Regions from separate parts of the Williamsia sp. Leaf354 genome, predicted to be linked through region 2. Evidence: predicted binding sites of a transcription regulator. Region 2 holds the regulator's gene; each other region holds the start of a gene.
What was found. Region 2 encodes LexA, which represses DNA repair genes until DNA is damaged. Its sites were predicted from a motif close to CGAACANNTGTTCG; they were not measured.

Region 1 (5,774 bases), on a different contig from region 2:
GTACCAGGCGCTGCCGGTGATGAGGTCGTAGACGAGGCTCTTGGCCGCCAGCCGGGCCGCGTCCAGCGAGCGCACTGTGTCGGCGATCCCGGTGAGCCCGCCACCGAGGTAGTGGCCGTATAGCCAGTAGAGGAGGCTCCACACGAGGAACGGCAGGCCGATCAGCTTGTAGCGCCGACGCCAGAACGGCCACACGTTCAGTTCGCGGTTGCGGTACTGGTAGGTCAGCACGAAGCCGGTGAGCGCGAAGAAGCCGTACCGGGTGTAGCGGAGCAGCGTCTCGATCGCTCCGGCCGCGACATTGGCCGGTGCCGCGACGCCGAGCATGACGTGGTCGAGGATGACGCCGCCGAAGGTGACCAGGCGGACCAGGTCGATCTGGTGGAGATGCTTGTCCCGCGTGACCGGCGGTGCCGCGACCTCCACCGGTTCCGCGGGGTCGGCGGCGGTTTTCGGGTCCGCGACGGGGGATGTGCGACCCGACGGGACGTCAGTGGGAGAAGCCATGATGAACCGAGACGATACTGCGCGTTCCTGTGTATGCCCTGCCGAGCCACGCCTCAGGGGCGCAGGTGTCGCCGGAATTCCCGGGGACTGACGCCCCGGTGCCTGGTGAACGCGGCGCTGAGCGCGAAGGCGCTCCCGTACCCGATCTCGCGTGCCACCGACTCGAGCGTCCGTGCGGGATCGGCGAACAGATCGGCGGCCAGCGTGAGTCGCCACTGCGTCACATAGGTCATCGGTGCCGTCCCGACGAGCTCGGTGAACCGGCGCGAGAACGCCGACCGCGACATCCCGGCCGCTTCGGCGAGTGTCGTCACCGTCCACGGGTGCGCGACGTTGTGGTGGATCAGCCGTAACGCCACTCCCACAACGGGATCGGACTGAGCGGCGTACCACCGAGGGGTCGGTGCGTCGGGCCGGTCGAACCACGATCGCAGACCCGTCACCAACACGAGGTCGAGCAGCCGGTTGAGTACCGCCTCCTGACCGGGTGCCTCGCGGCCCATCTCGGCGTCCAGGACCGCGGTCAGCGGGTTGTCGGCGCCCGGTATCACCGTCGCGCGGTCGACCGCACCGAGCAGACGCGCGCTGACCTCGCCCTCCACGGCATACGTGCCGATGAGCATCTCGGCGTCGGGATGGTGGCCGGGTTGTGCATTTCCCCACGTCCGGACACCCAGCGACATGTGGTCGGGCAGGGTGGCGCCGTTCTCGGTACGGCAGACGCCGTCGGGATGGATCACCGCGGTGATGTCGGCGCGGTCGGTGTCCGCGAACACGTACGGGTCCGGTCCGCGCAGGATCACGATGTCGCCGGCGGCCGCCTGCAGTCGCGTCCCGTCGTCGTAGGTGATGGTCACCGCGCCGGCGGTCATCACCACGACCGTCAGGGGCGCCTCGTCGCGCACCTGCAGCGCCCACGGTGAGGTCATCACCACCCGCAGCAGGAACGCGCTCTGGGCACGAGGGCCGTCCAGCAGCCCCGACATCGAGTCCATGAGGACGATTGAACATGTTCACGGCTCGTCAGACCATGTTCTGTGCCGTCCGGGTCGGGTGGAATCGATGCCATGGCCACCACAGCACGCGTCACCGACGCGCTCCTCGTCCTCGGCGTCACGACCTCCGGCCTCGTCGCCGGCCTGTTCTGCGCCTTCGCCTACGCGGTGATGCCCGGTCTGCATCGCACCGACGACCGCACCCTGGTGGCGGCGATGCAGAAGATCAACGTCGCGATCGTCAACCCGGTGTTCCTGCTGCTCTTCTTCGGGGGACTGGTGGTCGCTGCGGCGGCGGCGTGGATGAGTCGTGGGCAGGCGATCGGGCCCTGGGCCATCGCCGCGGCGGTGCTCTACCTCGCGGGGATGATCGTCACCATCGCGGCGAACATCCCCCTCAACGACCGGTTGGCGGCGTCCGGCGTCGACGCGGACAGCGCACGGGCGGCGTTCGAGGCGGCCTGGGTGCGATGGAACATCGTGCGGGCGGTGCTCCACACCGCGGGGTTCGTCGTGCTCGCAACAGGACTGGTGGCCGGCCGGGCATAGTGGGGTCATGCCCACCGAACAGATCCGGGCCGGTGTCCTCGATGTCGCCTACGAACGACACGGTGCCCCCGGAGGCCGCGCAGTCGTTCTCGCCCATGGCTTCCCGTACAGCCCGCGCAGCTTCGACGATGTCATCGAACGCCTCACCGACGTCGGCGCCGATGTCGTGGTGCCTTACCTGCGGGGATACGGCCCCACGCGGTTCGTGTCGCCGGACACCATCCGCTCGGGTCAGCAGGCGGCGCTCGCGCACGATCTGCACGACCTCATCAGCGCCCTCGAGCTCGACCGGCCGCTGGTCGCGGGATACGACTGGGGAGGTCGCGCCGCATGTCTGGTGTCGCTGCTGTGGCCCGAGTCGGTGTCGGGGCTCATCACGGTCGGCGGCTACAACGTGCAGGACATCGCGGCCGCCGCGACGACCCCCGCACCGCCCACGCTCGAGCGTCGCGCCTGGTACCAGTACTACCTGCACTCCGAACGCGGTCGGGCAGGGCTCGCCGAGTACCGCTCGGAGATCGCGCAACTGCTGTGGACGGAGTGGTCGCCGACGTGGCGGTTCGGTGACTCCGAGTTCGCCTCATCTGCTGAGGCTTTCGACAATCCCGACTTCGTCGACGTCGTAGTGCACTCCTACCGCCATCGCTATGGCCTCGTCGACGGTGACCCCGCCTACGACGCCACCGAGGCCGAGATCGCGCGTCTGGGAACGATCGACGTACCGACCGTCGTCGTCGAGGCCACCGAGGATCCCATCGGGGCCCTCTCCGCCTCCTCCCGCGACCACGCCGCGCATTTCACCGACCTCCGCGACGTCCGCCGCCTCGACTGCGGACACAACCCGCCCCAGGAACTGCCCAGCCTCTTCGCCGATGCGGTGCGCGTCCTGCTGTGAACGGGATGTCGGTAGACGAGGCGGAGACCCTCCGCTCCGATGTGGCGCGGAGGATCAACGCCACCCTCGACCTCCCCGCCGCCCTGGAGGGCGATATCGGCTCCGTTGACAAGTACGCCATCCACGCCGACCCCGTCATCCTTCGCGGGGTGGCGGCGTTGCTGGCGGATCAGTTGCCCGATGACATCGAGGTTCTCGTCGGTGTCGAGGTCGGGGGGATCGCCGTCGCCGCGGCGCTCGCTCTGCACACCGGGTTGCCCTGGGCGGTCGGACGCCGCGCGCATGGTGAGCGGGTCATCACGCGGACTGTCGGCACCGACGTCGCCGGTTGTCGTGTGGCGATGGTGAAAGATGCTGCAATCGGTGGTGGTTCGCTACCCGACATGGCCCGGTCGTTGTCCCAGTTGGGTGCAGATGTCTCGGCGGTGGCCGTGGGTGTGTCGTGGACCGAGGACCTCGCCTCGCGTTTCGCGGGCAGTGACGTGAGCCTTGCTGTGGCGCTGTCGATGTCTGACCTGCGCCGTCATTGGGCCTGAGTGTCGATAGGATTTTCCGGAAGTGCCTGTGGAGAATGGCTATTCGTGTCCTGGCGGTTGTCCACAGATGTCGGGCGACGGTCGCCGTTGTCGGTGGCGGCGGGTAGTATCGAACACATGAGCGACGGGGATGGGGAAGCGACAACAGCTGCGCTGCAATCCTTCCTGTCCTCGCTGTCTGATCTCCCCGCGGCCGGTGACGAGACAGAATCGATCGATCGATCGCATCGCCGTTCTCGAGGCGATCAAGGCGGGATGCGCTGCGGCGCAGGCGGTCGAGACAATGCGTCTCGAAGAACTTCGCCGAGAGGCCGAGTCCGCAGCGGGTGTGCCCGTTGCGCGCCAGGGTCGTGGGTTGGCCGCCGAGGTGGCGTTGGCACGTAAGGCATCGGGGTCCGCCGGTGGCCGGTATCTCGGGTTCGCGCGGGCGCTGATGCGCGAGATGCCCTACACCCGTGCGGCGTTGGCCTCCGGTGCGCTCACCGAGTGGAGGGCGACCATTCTCGTGCGGGAGACCGCACACCTCACCCCGCGTGATCGCGGCGAGATCGACCGGAGGATCTGCGCCGATCCGGCCGTGCTGGAAGGCGTCGGCGACCGAGCGCTCGATGCCGAGGTGAAGCGGATCGCCTACGAACTCGATCCACAGGCGGTGGTCGACAGGCACGCGCAGGCGGCGAAAGATCGTAGGGTGTCGACCCGACCCGCGCCCGACGGGATGGTGCGCCTGTCGGCGTTGCTGCCGTTGGTGTCGGGGATCTCGGTGTACGCGGCGTTGAGAAAACACGCCGATGCCACCGTCGGTGTCGACGACCGCACCCATGCACAGGTGATGGCCGACGCCCTCGTCGAGCGGATCACCGGCGCCGCGACGGTCGATGCTCTACCGGTGGCGGTGAACGTCGTGATGTCCGACGAGGTGCTGCTCGGGAATGGCAATGGCGATGCGGCAGCGCACGTCACCGGGTACGGCCCGATCCCCGCCGACACCGCGCGGGCGATGGTGGCCACCAGCCTCGACGCCGATGCGGCCACCACGTTGCGGCGGATCTTCAAGGCTCCGTCGAGCGGGGCCTTGGTGGCGATGGAGTCCACCGCGAGACTGTTCCCTGCCGGGCTCAAGCAGTTCTTCGATTTCCGCGATCAATCGTGTGGGATCCCGTACTGCGACGCCCCGATCGCCGAATACGACCATGCCGATCCCTACGCGAACGGCGGCGCCACCTCAGCGGCCAATGGTGGCGGGATGTGTCTGCATCACAACCGCGCCAAACAGAACCCCGGTTGGCGGATGACCACCGCCGACCACACCGACACCACTCGCCACGCCGCGACCGTCACCACACCCACCGGGCACAGCCATGTCTCGCGCGCGCCGGCACCGCCGGGCCACCACGATCAGCCCGTCAGTCTCGTCGAACGACACCTGCGCGCACTGCTCGACGCTGCCTAGATCACGCTGTTCGGCTTGCGCCACACGATCGAGTAGCGGAAGAGCAGATGGCGCCGAAAGTGCGAGCCGGGCAACAGTTCCGCCGACAGTTTCCGCATCTCGCGATAGCTGGCCGGCGGCGGCCACACCACGGGGCTCTCGTGGTCCCACATGGTGTGGCGGCGGATCTGGATGTGGGCGGCGACGAACGAGACGCCCTCCATCACGAGATCGCGCGGGAACTCGCTCCGTGCACAACTGACCACGACGAGCGTTCCGCCGGGCCGTACCAACTCGGCGAGACGGCTCAGGCCGCGCCGGGCGTCCATATGGTGCAGCGCAGCGAAAGACGCCACCACATCGAACGATTCGGGCTCGAAGGGATGCTCGAACAGGTCTCCGCAGATGTAGTCGATGTCCTCGGACACCGCTCGCGCCGCCTCGATACTCGACGGGTCAGGATCGATACCCGTGACCCGCGGAACGGTGAGTCGTAGGCGTCGAGCCAGCATCCCCTCCCCACACCCGACGTCGAGCGCGGTCCGCGCGTCGCCCGACGCCGCCGAATCCGTGAGGCGGTAGTAGTGGGTGTTGTAGTTCCACCGGTCGCGCTCGGGAACCGTGCTCGACGTCATCTCACTCCGGCCCGTTGGTCGTCCGCCTGATCAGTTCGGAGCCTACGCGCGCGGCGACGCCGCCCACGTCACGCCAGTGCGGACCGGATGACGTCGACGAACGGTGTGCTGGGACGACCGAGGAGATCGGCGAGATCGGTCGACGGCGTGTCGAGGTCGCCCCGGGCGATACCGGCGTCGGAGTCGGCGAGGACGGCGGGCATCGGTTCGGGAACCCCGGCCGAG
Region 2 (5,774 bases):
CGCCACCGACGCCGAGCACCGCGCGCGTGTCGCGGTGTATCTCGACGCCATCCTCGTGCGATCGGCGCGCCTGCCCGCTGCGTCGGCGACCGACGCCCGGGCGATGGAATCGTTGGACCGCGTCCTCGACAGGTGGGCCGAGGTGGTCGAGAGAGCGACGCCGGCACGGCGTGTCACGCTCGGGGAGCAGATCCACTGGATGGTGGAGGAACTGCGCATCGGGCTGTTCGCCGAGCGCATCCGGCCCGCCTATCCGGTGTCGGAGCAGCGGATCCTACGTGCGATCGACGGCCTCGCCCGCGGAGCCGACGGAGGCGGTGGCGGCGCGCGACGGTGACGACCGCAGGTCGTCGATCTCGCGCTGGAAGTCGTCGACGGACTCGAACGACCGGTAGACCGAGGCGAAGCGCAGGTAGGCGACCTCGTCGAGTTCACGCAGCGGCCCGAGGATCGCCAATCCCACCTCGTTGCTGGGGATCTCGGCCGAACTCGAGGCACGGACGGCGTCCTCGACCTGCTGGGCCAGCAGCCGCAACCGGTCCTCGTCGACGGCACGGCCCTGGCACGCGCGACGGACGCCGAGCATCACCTTCTCGCGGCTGAACGGCTCGGTCACCCCGTTGCGCTTCACGACAGCGAGCACCGCGCTCTCCACCGTGGTGAACCGACGGCCGCAGTTCGAGCACGAACGGCGGCGGCGGATGGCCTGACCCTCGTCGGCAACACGCGAGTCGACCACTCGGGTGTCCTCGTGCTTGCAGAAGGGGCAGTGCATCGACGTGTCCTCGAACCTGATCCGCGGGCGACGCGCGTCGAGGACGGACCCCGGGGCGTCACAGGGTCCGATGTGGACCCACGGTCGCGAGGATACCGACCCGGGTCGAGCGTCACACACCGGTCAGTTCCGGTAGAGCGGTGCGAGCAGCGGTTGGCCCGCGGTGAGGGCCGATCCGCTCATGTGGTTGAGCTCCCTGATGTCGGCGACGACCGCCGACGTCGACCGGTCCGGGGCGACGCGCTGCGCGAGCTCGCCCAGCGACTCCCCGCCACGGACGTGGACCACCGAGGTACCGGCGATCGGCGCGGCCGTCGAGTCGGTGGCGGCCGCCCCACCGATGACGACCGCCCACACCGCGATCGCGAGGGCGATGCCGGCGACGATGGCCGCGCCCCATCCGATGGGGGCGGGCCGGCGCGACACCGGTGCGTGGCGGCGTCCGTCGGCGCACACGACGCCCGCGGGGCGCGCCGCGACCGGCCGACCCGAGGGGCGGCGGCGTGCGGGCACGGGGCGCGGCGCCGGACGCGGCGCGCGCTCGACCGTGGCTCCGGCGGGCCGGTGACCCGCGTGTGCGGTGGTGCTGCTGTGACGCGTGAGAGTCTGATTCATGACGTGCTCCTCATCGACCAGACGTTCGAGTGAACGTGTGTTCGATTTGTATCACGCACCTCCGACAATGTCCCGACACGGTCGAACAAATGTTTGAAAGTTGTTATCTGCTGCACTACTGTCCCAGGTGACAGCAGGTCCGCGCGTCATCCGAACCGTTCGAACAGACCGGTCGGGAGCGGGCCGCGACAGGAGGGACACCGTGTCCGACACCACCGTCACCACCACCGACTTCGCCGACGGCCCGATCAGCGAGGCCGATCTGACGCCTCGGCAGGCGAAGGTGCTCGAGGTCATCCGTGCGTCGGTCCGCGAGCGCGGCTATCCCCCGAGCATCCGCGAGATCGGCGACGCGGTCGGCCTCAACTCCACCTCGTCGGTCGCCCATCAGCTCCGCACACTGGAGCGCAAGGGCTTCCTCAAACGCGACGCGAACCGCCCCCGCGCGGTCAACGTCCAGGACGCCGATCCCGGTGACGGCGGGGGGTCGGATGCACTCTCGCTGCCGACCCCGACCTTCGTCCCGGTCCTCGGCCGGATCGCGGCCGGCGGGCCCATCCTCGCCGAGGAGGCCGTCGAGGAGGTCTTCCCACTCCCCCGCGAACTCGTCGGCGACGGTGCGCTCTTCCTGCTCCGGGTGGTCGGTGAGTCGATGATCGACGCCGCCATCTGCGACGGCGACTGGGTGGTAGTCCGCCAGCAGAACGTCGCCGACAACGGCGACATCGTCGCGGCGATGATCGACGGCGAGGCCACGGTGAAGACCTTCAAGCGCACCGACGGACACGTGTGGCTGATGCCCCACAACCCGCAGTTCGACCCCATCCCGGGAGACGAGGCGGCCATCCTTGGCAAGGTCGTCACCGTCATGCGTCGCCTCTGATCGACTGCACACACCCCGCAGATCCCATCTGACCACGCCGCGTGTCACACTGAGCTCCCCGTTCGGCGGACGACAGGAGAAGTGATGGGCACGCAGCGATTGGTCCTGGACGGGGCGGTGGTCATCGTGACCGGCGCCGCGGGCGGCATCGGGCGAGAGGTCGTCCGTGAGGTGCATCGTCGCGGTGCCCGGGTGGTCGCACTCGACCTGGTCCAGGCGGCGGTCGACGACGCCGTCCGCGGACTCGATCCCGACCGCGTGCTCGCGGCACGCGCCGACGTCACGGTCCCCGCAGACCTGTCCGACGCGGTCGATCGTGCCGTTGCGCGATGGGGACGGATCGACGTGGTGTTCGCCAATGCCGGTATCTCCAGCGGAGATTCGGCCGACACCGTGGCCAGCGTGGCCGACGGCGTGTTCGAGCGCGTCATCGGCGTCAACCTGATGGGTGTGTGGAACACGGTGCGGGCGGCACTCCCCCACATCATCGACTCCCGGGGGCATGTCCTCGTCACCTCGTCGACATACGCCTACCTCAACGGGATGGTGAACGCGCCCTACGCGGCATCGAAAGCCGCCGTCGAGCAGATTGGACGCGCGTTGCGCAGCGAGCTCGCGGCCCACGGCGCGACGGCCGGGGTGCTCTACCCCGGATGGGTCGCGACCCCCATCGCCGACGTCGCCTTCGGCAAAGACCAGCTGGCCACCGCGCTGATCAAGCGGGCCTTCCCACGTCCGCTGCTCACGCCGATCAAGCCCCGACGCGTCGGGCTGGCGGTAGCCGACGGGATCGAGGCCCGGTCACCGCGCATCCAGGTGCCACGCCGGTGGATCCCGGTGTCCGCCCTGCGCGGGATCGTCAACCCGCTGTCGGATGCCGCCCTGCACCGTGATCCGACCATGATCGGCCTCGTGCGTGAGGTGGAGGACCGGGCTCACCGGCGGTGAGCCCGACCGGTCGCCGTCAGGCGTGCAGGGCCGCCGCCGCGGCGGCCCGTGCGTCTGCCGGATCTGCGGTGGCCAGCGCCGCCTGCGCCGCGGCCCGGCACTGCGCAGTGCTCACCTGACCCAGCGCCGCACCCACCCCCGCGGCGGCCGCGGGTGCGCTCGACAGTGACGTGGCGCCCATGCCCACCAGCACACAGGCGAGCAACGGGTCGGCGGCGGCCTCACCACACACGCCGACGGACTTGCCGGTCGCCGAACCCGCTGAGGCGACCATGTTGATCAGTGCGAGGACGGCGGGCTGCCACGGGTCGGTGAGGTAGGCCAGTTCGGCCGACATGCGGTCGGCCGCCATCGTGTACTGCGTGAGGTCGTTGGTGCCGATCGACACGAAGTCGACCTCGGCGAGGATCGACGGCGCGAGCAGTGCGGCCGAGGGGATCTCGATCATCACCCCGGCGATGAGGCCCCGGGCACGCACCTTCGCCGCGAAGTCACGCGCCTCGGTCGCGGTGGCCACCATCGGGGCCATCACCCACGGGGACGAGCCGGTGGCCTCGGCGGCGGCCGCGATGGCGTCGAGCTGCCGATCGAGCAGACCCGGGTTGCCGAACGCCACCCGCAGACCGCGCACACCGAGCGCGGGGTTGGCCTCGGTTCCGTTGTCGGCGAACAGGAGCGGCTTGTCGGAGCCGGCGTCGAGGGTGCGGATCACGATCTTCGCGTCGGGCTCCCCCGCGGAGGGGACGAACGCTTCGATGACCTCGCGGTAGAGCGCGGTCTGCTCGGCGGCGTCGGGCTCCTTCGCGCGGTCGAGGAAGGCCAACTCGGTACGGAACAGCCCGATGCCCTGGACCGGGAAGTCGGTCGCGGAGCGCGCAGATGTCCCGTCCTGGACGTTGGCGAGGATCGACACGTCGAGTCCGTCGGCGGTGCGTCCCGGTCCGTTCCAGCGCGACACCAACTCCGCGGCGTCGCGAGACCGGGCGACGGCGGTGCGGGCGGTCTCGGCGTCGGGACCGACGGTGACGGTGCCGGCCTCCCCGTCGAGCATCACCGGGGTGCCCGCGGCGACCGAGGTCAGGGCACCGACCGCGACGACACACGGAATCCCCAACTGGCGGGCGATGATCGCGGTGTGGCTGGTCGGTCCGCCCAGACGCGTGGCGAGGCCCCGCACGAGGGCGGGGTCGAGCCCGGAGGTGTCGGCCGGAGCGAGGTCGTCGGCGAAGAGGATGACCTCGTGGTCGGGCTGGGCCAGGCCGGGTTCCGGGTCACCGGCGAGTTCGGCGAGCACACGATCGCGCACGTCGAGCAGGTCGGTCACCCGCTCGGCCATGAGACCGCCGAGCTTGGTGAACATGGCGACGAACTGTTCGGTGGCGTCGACCGCGGCGTTCGGTGCAGGTGATCCCGCGCGGATGAGCTTCTCCGCCGAGGAGATCCAACCGCGGTCCTGTGCGAGGGCGGCGGTTGCCGAGAGGACCTCCGAGGCCACCCCGGTGCCCGCGGAAGCACGGGCACGCAGGCGGTCGGCGACGGCCGCCGCCGCGGCGACGAACCGCGCGCACTCGGCCTCCACATCCGCCGGTGGGGTCCCCGGGCCCGGCAGGGCCGGCCGCTCACCGGGCCACATCACCGGCGCGAAGGCCACACCGGACACCACGGGGGTGCCGGTGAGGACCGTCGGGGCGGCGGGATCGGTGGAGGTGGTCACGTCCGCCGAGGAGAGGTCGTTCGCTGTCGCGTGGGGAGCCATGGGGTGCCTATCGATCGTTGCTGTCGGCCGATCATCCGCCGCGGCGTCCGATGTGGACTCTCGACGAGGTGATTGTCATTGCGGTGCTGCTGTGTGACTCAAATTACAAGAAAAGCTTGACTTGTCAACACATCCAGGCGTAAACACAACGATATCAACATTCAAAGCCACACATTCCAACCGAAACGGGGACGCGTGTACGCCGAAGAGCGACAGCAGGCCATCGCCGACCAGGTACTCGCCCACGGTCGCGCGTCGGTGACCGCGCTGGCCGAGGAATTCGATGTCACCAGCGAGACCGTGCGTCGCGATCTCGCCTCGCTCGAGCGGGCCGGATTCCTGCGTCGCGTACACGGCGGCGCCGTCCCGGTCGACGCCGTGCGGGTCACCGAGCTCGGTGTCGCCGAGCGCGCCGATGCCCATCCCGACGAGAAGGAGCGCATCGGCACAGCCGCGTGTCGCTTCGTGCCGTCCGACGGCGGCAGCCTGGTCATCGACGCGGGCACCACCACCGTGCAGGCCGCCGCCCGGCTGCCGCGCGATCGAGCGCTCACCGTGTTCACCAACTCGCTGCCCGTCGCCGCGTCGGTGGCCGATCACCCGGGCGCGCAGTTGCACTTCCTCGGCGGTCGCATCCGCGGGCTCACCCAGGCCGCGGTCGGACCCGCCCCCATCACCGCACTCGCCTCGTTCCGCGTCGATGTCGCGTTCATCGGCACCAACGGCATCACCGAACGCCACGGGCTGTCGACACCCGACCCCGACGAGGGTGCGGTGAAGTCGGCGATGATCGCCGC
Region 3 (5,774 bases), on a different contig from region 2:
GTGGTGCTTGTCGAACCCGAGTCGTTCGGCGACGGCATCACCGGCGCGGTCGACCGCTACGTGTCGATGACCCGGGCGACCCAGCGATTGGTCATCGTGAGCGGCGAACCCTGAGAGTGCTGCCGCGCGGCGTAGCGTCGGGGTGTGACTCGTTTTCGCGACCTCGCGGCGCTCGATGAGGCCGTCACACAGTGTCGGGCATGCCCGCGGTTGGTCGAGTGGCGCGAGCGCGTCGCCCGCGAGAAGCGTCGCGCCTTCGCCGACGAGACCTATTGGGGCCGGCCGGTACCCGGCATCGGACCGGCCGACGCCGCGTTCCTCATCATCGGACTCGCACCGGCGGCGCACGGCGCCAATCGCACGGGCCGGATGTTCACCGGCGACCGCAGCGGGGACGTCCTCTTCGCGGCGCTGCACGCGGTGGGCCTCGCCAACCAACCGACATCGGTCTCCGCCGACGACGGACTGACCCTGCGCGGCACACGGATCACCGCTCCGGTGCACTGCGCTCCCCCGGCGAACAAGCCGACACCCGCCGAACGCGACGAGTGTTCGCACTGGCCGGACTCGGAACTGACCTTGCTCGCCCCGACGGTGCGGTCGGTGATGTCGCTCGGCGCCTTCGGATGGCGGGCCGCTCTCACCGCGCTGGGCGAGCACGGTTACGCGATACCCGCGCCGCGGCCGGTGTTCGGTCACGGCGTGTCGGTCGACCTCGTCGGCGACGGCCTGCCCCCGCTCCGTCTGTTCGGCAGCTATCACGTGAGCCAGCAGAACACCTTCACCGGTCGGCTCACGCCGGCGATGCTCGAGGCCGTGTTGCGTGAGGCAGCCGATTACGCCGGGTTGTGACGCCGGACGGGGCCGTCGGGGAGAATGACGACATGTCCCCCGACGGCCCCACCTTCGACCCGATAGCGAAGGCGCGCGACAACTGGTCGAACGCCGGATGGGGCGACGTCGCCGACGGGATGGTCGCCGTCACGTCGGTGATGCGCGCCCACCAGATCCTGCTCGCGCGCGTCGAGGCCGCACTGCGTCCGTTCGACCTGAGCTTCTCCCGCTTCGAACTGCTGCGGCTGCTCGCCTTCAGCCGCACCGGCGCGCTGCCCATCACCAAAGCCAGTGTGCGACTGCAGGTGCACGTCACCAGCGTCACCCACGCCATCCGGCGTCTCGAATCGGCCGGCCTCGTCGAGCGAATCCCCCACCCCACCGACGGGCGGACCACCCTCGTGCGCATCACCGACATCGGGCGCTCCACCGTCGAAGAGGCCACGAACACCCTCAACGACGACGTCTTCGCCGACATCGGGCTCCCAGCTGACCAGTCGCGTGCCCTCGTCGACGCCATCGAGACACTCCGCCGCTCGGCCGGCGATTTCTGATCCCGTTGCCCGACTGAGCGGTTGGGCACCACCGTCGATCGGGCACTTGTCTGCGTCGATCGGGCAGGTAAAGCGATCGATCGGGCAGGTGCCTCAGCCGGCCTGTGGATGAACGCGCCGCCGCGAACCTTTCCTGTCGCACCCCCTCGGTAGCGTGGTGATCGGGGGCGTCGCCCGCACGTAGATCACCTGTCTATCAACATGATTCGTAACATTGACTCTTGCGATCCCATTCGAACGAATGTACGATCGGGGCATGACCGGGGGATCATTCATCACTCTTGCCGACCGTCTGATCGACGAGTTCGGGAGCCGAGACAACGTCGTCGGTGACGACGACGCAGAAATCGTCGCCGCCATCCGTGGGGCTGTCGCTCTGCGCGCAGTCGCCGACGACCTGGTGGCGCGGTTGACCGCACAGGCCGATCGCGTGGGCACAGCGAAGCGGTGCGGCGTCACACTGCGCGAACTGCTCTGCCGCAACGGTCTCGCGCCCGCGGTCGCATCGCGGATGATCAGGCTGGGGCGCGCCCGCCACTCTCTGTCCCTGCTCGCACGCCACGCCCGCGACGGATCACTCTCGGCTGAACATCTCGATGCCGTCGCCCGCGGAGTCGAACACGTCGCACGCCGCACCGGGGAAGCGGTCGAGTCCGACCTGATCGCCGGCGTCGAACAGCGGTTGATCGCGCAGGCCATTGCCGGCGCGACACCGACGGAGATGATCGCCGATGCTCGCGCCGTGGCGATCGCGCACACCCGTGATGAGGAACCTGACCTCCCGATCGCCGAAGACCCGGCGCACAACGAAATGCAATATCACCAGGGTGACGACGGACGCCTCCACGGCACATTCGATCTCGACGTCGCGACCGGCGAACGACTGATCACCGCGATCGACAGAGCTTCGAGGCCGCGACCCCGACCTGACGGAACACCCGACGAGCGATCAGCCGCACAGCGACGGGCCGACGGGTTCGGGCAGTTGTTGGAGTTGGCCACGCGCGGACTCGCCCCGGACGCGTTGTCGGGGCCGCCGTCCACCGAACTGGTCGTCACCGTTCCTCTGCAGGGGCCCCAACCGGCCCGCTTGAACTGGCTGGGACCCATCGGTGATCTCACGGCGAAATTGTTGCGGTGTGACGCGAAGCTGTTGGGTGTCGGCGTCGACCTCAATGGCGCACCCATCAGCGTTGCAGCGGAACAACGCACCTTCACCGGGCACGCACGGAAAGTCGTTCTGGCTCGCGACAGATGCTGCATCAAGTGCGGAGCACCCGCCGCATGGTGCGACGTTCACCACATCACCCACTACGCCGACGGCGGCACGACCGTCGTCGACAACGGATGCCTCCTGTGTCGCCGCTGCCACGTCGCCGTCCACACCGCAGGCTGGGACATCGTCATGGGCCACGACCGACACCCCTGAGACGGAACGCGCTACCCGCCTACACCAGAAGAACATTGACCGTCATGGAACCGATGGCGGCCTAGCGCCGTCATAGACCCAACGCCCCGCCCAGCAGCGGGAGCGCTACGAACATTGACAACTCCACAGTGTGAACCGCAGGCCCGCTCGTTGCGCAGCGGTCAGCGCAGGGTCTCGATGATGGCGCTGAAGTCCTTGCCGCCGTTGCTCTCCGCGAATGCGGCATAGATCTCGGCGGCATGGGTGCCCAGAGGTGCGGTGGCACCGGTGGAGCTGACTGCGTCCATGGCCAGACCGAGGTCCTTGTGCATGAGGGCGGTCGCGAAACCTGGGCGGAAGTCGTTGTTCGCGGGCGACGTGGGGACCGGGCCGGGTACCGGACAGTTGGTGTGCACCGACCAGCAGTTGCCGGTGGCGCCGGTGATCACGTCGAACAACGATTCCGCCGACAGTCCGAGTTTCTCGGCCAGCACGAACGCCTCGCCGACGACGATCTGCTGCACGGCGAGCACCATGTTGTTGCACACCTTCGCCGCCTGGCCGCTTCCGGGACCGCCGCAGTGGATCACCTTGCCCGCCATGGGTTCGAGGACGGGTGAGGCGGCGGCGAACGCGTCGTCGATTCCACCGACCATGAAGGCGAGGGTTCCGGCGACCGCGCCTTTCACGCCACCGGAGACCGGGGCGTCGACCTGGGCGAAGCCGAATTCCGCGGCGAGGGTGTTCATGTCACGGGCGTCGTCGACGGAGATGGTGGAGCTGTCGATGAAGACCGCCCCGTCCTGGGCGACGGGGAGGATCTCCGCGTACGCCGACCGCACCAGTGCACCACTGGGCAGCATCGTGATCACCACCGCGGCCCGTTCGACGGCCTGGACGGCGGTCTCGGCGAGCAGGACACCGTTCTCGGCGGCAGCGGCCGCCGCGGCGGGCACCGGGTCGTATCCGGCGACGGTGTGCCCGGCGGCGACGAGATTGGCGGCCATGGGTCCACCCATGTTGCCCAGTCCGAGGAACGCGATGGTGGTCATGGGTTCTCCTTGGCGATGGCACGGCCTATGACCATGCGCATGATCTCGTTGGTTCCCTCGAGGATTCGGTTCACCCGCAGATCGCGGACGATCTTCTCCAGCCCGTAATCGTGCAGGTACCCGTAGCCGCCATGGAGCTGCAACGCCTGGTCGGCGACGGTGAAACACCGCTCGGTGACGAAGCGTTTCGCCATCGCGCAGCTCGTCACCTTGTCGGGGTGGTCGGCGTCGAGGGCGGCCGCGGCGTTCCACAACATCAGGCGTGACGCCTCGAGGTCGATTGCCATGTCGGCCAGGGCGAAACGGATGGTGGGTTCGTCGATGAGACTGCCTCCGAAGGCCTCCCGCTCACGCAGGTACCGGCGGGTGCGAGCCATCGCGTCCTGCGCTCCGCCGAGCGAACACGCCGCGATGTTGATGCGGCCGCCGTTGAGACCGTTCATCGCGATACCGAAGCCCGTCCCCTCGCCGGCATCGCCGCCGACCATGTTGGCCGCGGGGATGCGGACGTCGTCGAACACGACCGCAGCGGTCGGCTGGGCGTGCCAGCCCATCTTCTTCTCCTGCGCGCCGAAGGACAGCCCGGGTGTGCCGTTCTCGACGATGAAGGTGGAGATGCCCTTCGGACCGTCGCCGCCCGTGCGTGCCATCACGATGTAGACATCGGATGTACCTGCGCCGGAGATGAACTGCTTGACACCGTTGAGCACGAAATCGTCGCCGTCTCGGTCGGCGCGGGTCCGCAGGGCCGCCGCATCCGACCCCGCGGACGGCTCGGTGAGGCAGTAGCTGGCGATGGACTCCATGCTCGCCATCCGCGGAACCCACGTCGCCCGCTGCTCGTCCGTCCCGTAGCGGTCGACCATCCAGGTCGCCATGTTGTGGATCGACAGGAATGCCGCGGTGGTCGGGTCGGCGGCGGCGAGCTCGGTGAAGATCCGCACGCCGTCGAGACGCGTCAGCCCGCTGCCACCGAACTCCTCGGAGCAGTAGATCGCCGCCATCCCCAGTTCCGCCGCCTCGCGGAGTTCCTCGGCGGGGAAGTGTTTCTCGGCATCCCAGGCGAGCGCGTGCGGAGCGATCCGTTTCGCGGCGAACGCCGCGGCGGTATCGGTGATCACGCGGTCGTCGGCCGACAGCGTCGCGTCGAGGACGCTCACTGCATCGTGGGGATGGAGAACTCGGCCCCGTCCTTGATGCCCGACGGCCATCGGGTCGTGATGGTCTTGACCTTGGTGTAGAACTGGATCGCGGCCGGCCCGTGCTGGTTGAGGTCACCGAATCCGGAGCGCTTCCAGCCGCCGAAGGTGTGGTACGCCACCGGAACCGGGATCGGGACGTTGACGCCCACCATGCCGACCTGGACCCGCGCGCAGAAGTCGCGGGCGGCGTCGCCGTCCTGGGTGAAGATCGCGACACCGTTGCCGTACTGGTGATCCGACGCCAGCGCGAGCGCCTCCTCGTAGTCACCGGCCCGCACGATGCACAGCACCGGGCCGAAGATCTCGTCGGTGTAGATCGACATCTCCTTGGTGACGTGGTCGAACAGGGTGGGTCCGATGAAGTAGCCGGCCTCGAGCTGCTCGTCGCCGAAGGTGAGGTCGTCGCTGGCGCGGTCGCGTCCGTCGACGACGAGGTCCGCGCCTGCGTCGACGCCCTGACCGATGTAGTCGCGCACGCGCTCGAGCGCAGCGCCGCTGACCAGCGGGCCGTAGTCGGCCTTCGGGTCGTGGCTGTGACCGACGCGCAGCGCGGTCACACGGTCGATCAGCCTGTCGCGCAGGCGGTTCGCGGTCTCCTCGCCGACCGGGACGGCGACGCTGATCGCCATGCACCGTTCACCGGCGCTGCCATAGCCGGCGCCGATCAACGCGTCGACGGCCTGATCGAGGTCGGCGTCGGGAAGGATGATCATGTGGTTCTTGG
Region 4 (5,774 bases), on a different contig from region 2:
GGCCCGGCCGTCATGACCATCGCCTCGAGTACACGACTGACCGCCGAGGATCTCCGCGACGCGGGTTCGCTCATCGGCCTGCACACCAGGGGAGCGAAACTTCTCACCGCGTTGTACATGGTGCTCGTATCGGCCGCGATCTTCTTGGTGTCCCCTGGCGACGCCACATCCGTCATCGGCACCGCTGTGTCACTGGTGGTGTTAGGGGCGGCGACGGCCGGCATCGTCGTGGCCCGCCAGGACCCGCTGCCGTTGCGCGCCGCGATCCCCATGGCCTGTGCAGGTGCTGTCGGCTGCGGTATCGCGCTGGCCACCCTCGATGTGTCCGCGAGGGCTGCCACCTTGAACTGGATGCACGGTCTGGGCACCGCGGTGCTCTGTTTCCTCTGTGTGCGTGGTCGAACGGCGCTCGCATGGGCCGGAATGGCTCTCATGCTGGCCGCCTACCTCGTGGCGGCGATCGTCGGACCGATGCGTGTCGGGGTGGGACCGCAGGTCACCCTGATCGACGTCGCGCCGCTGTCGATGGCGACGGTGTTCAGTCTGACGTTGCGCCCCAGCGCGACACTGATCTTCGATCTCCGGCGGTCGGGCGCACGGCGCAGCGCGGAACTCGCCGCCCAGACCGCCGCGGCGGCCGAGCGCGACGCGCAGCTCGCCGAACTCGACAAGCTGGCGCGACCGATGCTCGACCGGATCGCGGCCGGCGACGAGCTGACCCCCACCGAGCGGGAGACCTGCGAGCTGCTGGAGGCGCACCTGCGGGACCGGCTGCGCGCACCCGGACTCGCGACGCCGGAGGTGGCCGACGCCGCACGTGCGGCGCGCAGCCGAGGCGTCGAGGTGATCCTCCTCGACGACGACCCCCTGCGGTCGGCCTCGGAAGACGCCCTGGTGCGGGTACGTGCGGCGATCGTCGACGTCCTCGAGTCGGCGACATCGGGTGACGTCCGCGTGCGGCTTCTGCCGCCCCATCGATCGGCCATGGCGTCGATCGTGAGGCGCGACGGCGGCGACATGTACCGCCGCGATTTCGGTTCCGACGGCATCGAGATCGTGCGCTCGACGATCGACGTCGACGCCTGATTGTGTGCCCATCTAATGGTGACCCCGGTTTGGGGGACACCAGATGATGTGTCTGTCCGATGTCGGTACGGCTTATTACCGTTAACTCATCGCGTCGGAACCGTCGACGCCCCCGTGATCGGACACACCACCATGACCGCAGTTCTCGATCCCTCGCCTCTGCGAACCCTGACCCCTCCGGCGCTGAGTGACCGCGAGAAGGAGGTACTGCGCGCATGGGTTCTCGCCGACAGCAAGGTCGGCGTCGGCAAGCGGCTCTACATCTCCGAATCCACTGTCAACACTCACATCACGCGCATCCGCGCGAAGTACGCCGCCGTGGGGCGCCCGGCGCCGTCGAAGGCGTCGCTGCTCGCCCGCGCTCTCCAGGACGGCATCGTCGACATCACCGAGCTCTGACCGTCAGTTCACGCAGGGCACTCCCGACGCCGTGCTGACGACGGGCGCGCCCTGATCGGGAGCGGGATCCTGCGACGCCTGGCCTGCCGTGTCGGTGCTCGGGGTGTCGCTGCCCGAGGTGTCGGAGGTGGATTCGAGCTGCCTGGTGGTGGTCGCGGGCGGTTGCGGCGGGGTGATCCCGAACGCGGTCTGGACCTGGCTGCGGATCGCGGCCGGGTCGACGATGTTGACGTCCTGGTTGTCGACGGTGTCGTACCGGAGCACCGGCAGCGTCCGGAACGCAAGGTTCTGACCGGAGATGTCGCCGATGCGGTGCGCGTAGTCGACGATGTCCCAGCCCGATGAGAGCACGATGTCGCGCTGCGCCACCGTCACCAGCGCATTGAGTTTGTCGAGGTCGCCGAAGATGCCCGACGACTGCAGTGAGTGCGCCACCGAGATCAGGAACGCCTGCTGGCGGTGGGTGCGGTCGAGGTCGCCGTTGTCGAGTCCGTGTCGCTGCCGGACGAACGCCAACGCCTGCGACGCGTTCAGCGTGTGCACCCCGGCGCTGAAGCGGGCGCCCGAATAGCTGTCGGACACAGCATGATTGAGACACACCTTCACGCCGCCGAGGGCCTTGGCGATGTCGTAGAACCCGACGAGGCTGACCTCGGCGAACCGGTCGATCGGCACCCCGGTGAGTTCGCGCACCGTCTGCAGGGTCTCGGCGCGACCCGCATCGCGGCCGTCGGTCTCGAGCGTCGCCTGGTCGGTGACGCCCTCGTCGGCGAGCTTCTGTTCGGCCTGCGCCTTCATCAGGCCGTAGGCCTCTTTGATCTTCGCGTGGTCGTACCCGTCGATGCCGTGCACCGCGACGTAGTCGTCGCGCGGGATCGAGAACGCCACGATGTGCTGACCGTCGGCGGGCACGTGCACCAGGATCAGGGTGTTGGTGTTGTAGCCGCCCTCCTCCCCGTCGCCGGCGTGCAACGCGGAGAGCACCGACGCCGGCAGGTCGTTGCCGTCGCGGTCCTTGCGCGAGTCCAGCCCGATCAGCAGGATGTTCTCGGCGCTGCCCGTCGACTTCGGCGCCCCGGCGAGCACATCGGACGTGTGGAACCCGCCGCCGATGTGTTGTGCCTCGCCCCAGGCGAGCCCCGATCCGAGCAGCACGGCGGCCGAGGCCAGAGCCACGAGAGGACGCACGAGCCGACGGCGGGAGCGCCGCGGCGGTGCGGGACGTCGCGCCGGACGTCGGTGGTGTCGCGGAGGTACCCGGGCGATGACCTCGGTCGGCGCGTCACCGAGGTGACGACGGTGCGGAGAGGTGCCGGAGTATCTGCGTGAACGCTCGGGTGGCATGGCTGGTGTCCCACTGTCGATCAGGTGGCCCGATCCAGTGGGTCGGTCGCGTGCGAACCACCGAATGTATCGGAGGGATGGAACGGCGGCGACTCGCGCAAACACCGGATACGTTGCGAAACAGACGCTTCGGGCGATTCTGTAGCGGTCGCTGGTCACGCCCGACCCCCGCGTCGATCGGGCAACTATTCGCATCGATCGGGCAGTTGTTCGGATCGAGTGGGCACTTCGTCTCCACAGCCTGTGGATGGGCGCAGTGCTCGTGCCCATTCCTGTCGGAGCCATCCGCTAGCGTGGTGATCGGGGGCGTCGCCCACACGCAATCTGCATGTGCATCAACATAATTCGCAGAATTGGCCCTTGCGACGGTGTTCGAACGTGTGTACGGTCGAAGCATGACCGGGGGATCATTCATCGAACTCGTCGACCTGGTGGTCGACGAGTTCGGTTCACAGGGAACAGTTGTCGCCGATGTCGACTCCGAGATCGTCGCCGCCATCCGTGGCGCCGTCGCTCTCCGGGCGGTGGCCGATGGGATGCTGGCGCGGTTGGCGTCCCAGGCCGAGCGCGTCGGGGTCGCGACACACTGCGGGATGTCGTTGCGAGAACTGTTGATCGCCAACGGTGTCGCACCGGCCGTGGCGTCACGGTTGATCCGGCTCGGACGGGCCGTGGAGGTCCTGCCACTGCTCGCTCGCCACTCCCGTGACGGTGACCTGTCGGCCGAACATCTCGATGCGGTCGCGCGCGGAATCGAACACGTCGCGCGCCGCACCGGCGAATCACTCGATTCCGATGTGGTGTCGAACCTGGAGCAGCGGCTGATCGGGGCCGCGATCGCCGGAAAGAGTCCCGCGGAGATCGTCGACGACGCCCGCGCAGCGGCGATCGCCCACTCACCCGCCGAGCCTCCCGCGGTACCGGCCGCGGAAGACCCCGCCCTCAACGAACTGGGCTGGTCGCAGACCGGCGACGGCCGACTACGCGGCGAGTTCGACCTCGACGCGGTCACCGGCGAACGACTCATCACCGCCCTCGACACGGCGTCACGTCCCCGCCCCGAACCCGACGGATCGCCCGACCGGCGGACGGCGTGCCGGCGACGGGCCGATGCGTTCGCCCAGCTCCTCGAGGCCGGCACCCGCGGACTCGCACCCGAGGCCCTGTCAGGTCCGGCGTCCACCGAGTTGGTCGTCACGATCCCGCTCGAGGGATCGGACCCGCCGGACCCCGCGCGCCTGAACTGGCTCGGACCGGTCTCGGACCTGTCGGCACGACTCCTGGCCTGCGACGCGAAAGTCCTTGGGATCGGGGTCGACCTCAACGGCGCACCCGTCTCCGTCGCCGCCGAGAAGCGACTCTTCACCGGCGCGGCACGCAAGGTGATCCTCACCAGAGACCAATGCTGCATCAAGTGCGGCGCCCCGGCCTCGTGGACCGACGTCCACCACATCACCCACTACGCCGACGGCGGCAAGACCGTCGTCGACAACGGATGCCTCCTGTGTCGCCGCTGCCACGTCGCCGTCCACACCGCAGGCTGGGACATCGTCATGGGCCACGACCGACACCCCTACCCACGCCGAACTCCGTTACCCGCATACAACAGAAGAACTTTGACGGAGATGGAACCGGCCGCGGCATAGCCCCGTCAGAGAACCAACGCCCCGCACACCTGCGGGAGCGCTACGAACATTGACAACTCCACAGGGTGAATCGGGGCCGGGCGACAGGCCACGACAGTCCGCGACAGCGTCACGACAGAGCTGTCGCGGACAGTCGTCGGCATGACAACACCTCGCACCACCGACGCGCCGGCCATCGAGGCCCGCGGGTTGGTGAAGCATTTCGGCAACACCCGCGCGGTCGACGGTGTCGACCTGGTCGTACCCACCGGATCGGTGTACGGCGTGCTGGGCCCTAACGGCGCAGGCAAGACCACCACCGTCCGCATGCTCGCGACCCTCCTGCGACCCGATGCGGGATCGGCACAGGTCTTCGGCCACGATGTGGTCGCCGAACCTGTGGCGGTCCGGTCGTTGGTCGGGGTCACCGGTCAGTACGCCTCGGTCGACGAGGACCTGTCCGCTCGCGAGAACCTCATCATCTTCGCGCGGCTGCTCGGCAAGTCCCGTGCACAGACGCGGACCATCGCCTCCGACCTGCTCGAGGAGTTCGGGCTCGAAGAGGCCGCGAGCCGACCGCTCAACGAGTTCTCCGGCGGTATGCGACGGCGGCTCGATCTCGCGGCCAGCCTGATCTCCGCTCCCCCGCTGCTGTTCCTCGACGAGCCCACCACCGGCCTCGACCCGAGGACCCGCGCCCAGATGTGGGAGACGATCCGTCGCCTCGTGTCCGGCGGGTCGACGGTGTTGCTGACGACGCAGTACCTCGACGAGGCCGATCAGCTCGCCGATCGGATCGCGGTGATCGACCGCGGAGTAGTGATCGCCGATGGCACGGCCGACGAATTGAAGGACTCGGTGGGCGTCAACACCCTGCAGGTCCGTCCGACGTCGCCGTCGGATTGCATTGCGGCGCTGGAGATCGTCGAGCGGGTCACCGGGGAGAAGGGGTCGCTGAGCCCCGAGGCCGGGCGCGTCACGGTTCCCCTGTCCCGACCCGATGCGGTGTCGGACGTGATGACCGCCCTGGTGGCGGCCGACATAGCGATCCGCGAACTGTCCGTCGCCAAACCCAGCCTCGACGAGGTGTTCATGACCATCACCGGCAAGCCCGCCGACGGCACCGAAACCGGTTCCGCCACCGAGTCCGAGGAGGACGCAGCATGACCGCCCAGGCCCTCGATCGCCCCGCCGTCGCATCGCGCGACACACGGTCGGCCCCGCGTTCGGTCGGACTCGCCGACACAGTCCGTCAGTCGTTCACCATGGGCTACCGCGGAATGCTCAAGATCCGCCACAACCCGGAGCAGTTGTTCGACG

Region 1: the regulator LexA is predicted to act here: its motif matches at 3,593-3,606, upstream of ASG12_RS05795 (DUF222 domain-containing protein).
Region 3: the regulator LexA is predicted to act here: its motif matches at 1,627-1,640, upstream of ASG12_RS18310 (HNH endonuclease signature motif containing protein).
Region 4: the regulator LexA is predicted to act here: its motif matches at 3,203-3,216, upstream of ASG12_RS18945 (HNH endonuclease signature motif containing protein).

What each region holds. Positions count from the first base shown of each region.
Region 1 is NZ_LMPL01000001.1:1,193,664-1,199,437, forward strand. It holds gene ASG12_RS05770 (acyltransferase) at 1-507, opposite strand, end outside; gene ASG12_RS05775 (AraC family transcriptional regulator) at 561-1,502, opposite strand; gene ASG12_RS05780 (anthrone oxygenase family protein) at 1,575-2,051, shown strand; gene ASG12_RS05785 (alpha/beta fold hydrolase) at 2,059-2,946, shown strand; gene ASG12_RS05790 (hypothetical protein) at 2,952-3,482, shown strand; gene ASG12_RS05795 (DUF222 domain-containing protein) at 3,679-4,935, shown strand; gene ASG12_RS05800 (class I SAM-dependent methyltransferase) at 4,932-5,549, opposite strand; gene ASG12_RS05805 (SDR family oxidoreductase) at 5,618-5,774, opposite strand, start outside.
Region 2 is NZ_LMPL01000002.1:483,559-489,332, forward strand. It holds gene hrpA (ATP-dependent RNA helicase HrpA) at 1-337, shown strand, start outside; gene nrdR (transcriptional regulator NrdR) at 275-775, opposite strand; gene ASG12_RS22090 (LysM peptidoglycan-binding domain-containing protein) at 899-1,390, opposite strand; gene lexA (transcriptional repressor LexA) at 1,593-2,273, shown strand; gene ASG12_RS10340 (SDR family NAD(P)-dependent oxidoreductase) at 2,358-3,221, shown strand; gene ASG12_RS10345 (putative PEP-binding protein) at 3,238-4,977, opposite strand; gene ASG12_RS10350 (DeoR/GlpR family DNA-binding transcription regulator) at 5,173-5,774, shown strand, end outside.
Region 3 is NZ_LMPL01000005.1:344,203-349,976, forward strand. It holds gene helR (RNA polymerase recycling motor ATPase HelR) at 1-114, shown strand, start outside; gene ASG12_RS18300 (uracil-DNA glycosylase) at 145-852, shown strand; gene ASG12_RS18305 (MarR family winged helix-turn-helix transcriptional regulator) at 885-1,388, shown strand; gene ASG12_RS18310 (HNH endonuclease signature motif containing protein) at 1,645-2,817, shown strand; gene mmsB (3-hydroxyisobutyrate dehydrogenase) at 2,979-3,848, opposite strand; gene ASG12_RS18320 (acyl-CoA dehydrogenase family protein) at 3,845-5,008, opposite strand; gene ASG12_RS18325 (CoA-acylating methylmalonate-semialdehyde dehydrogenase) at 5,005-5,774, opposite strand, start outside.
Region 4 is NZ_LMPL01000005.1:502,236-508,009, forward strand. It holds gene ASG12_RS18925 (sensor histidine kinase) at 1-16, shown strand, start outside; gene ASG12_RS18930 (hypothetical protein) at 13-1,086, shown strand; gene ASG12_RS22175 (LuxR C-terminal-related transcriptional regulator) at 1,219-1,485, shown strand; gene ASG12_RS18940 (LCP family protein) at 1,489-2,673, opposite strand; gene ASG12_RS18945 (HNH endonuclease signature motif containing protein) at 3,225-4,475, shown strand; gene ASG12_RS18950 (ATP-binding cassette domain-containing protein) at 4,617-5,621, shown strand; gene ASG12_RS18955 (ABC transporter permease) at 5,618-5,774, shown strand, end outside.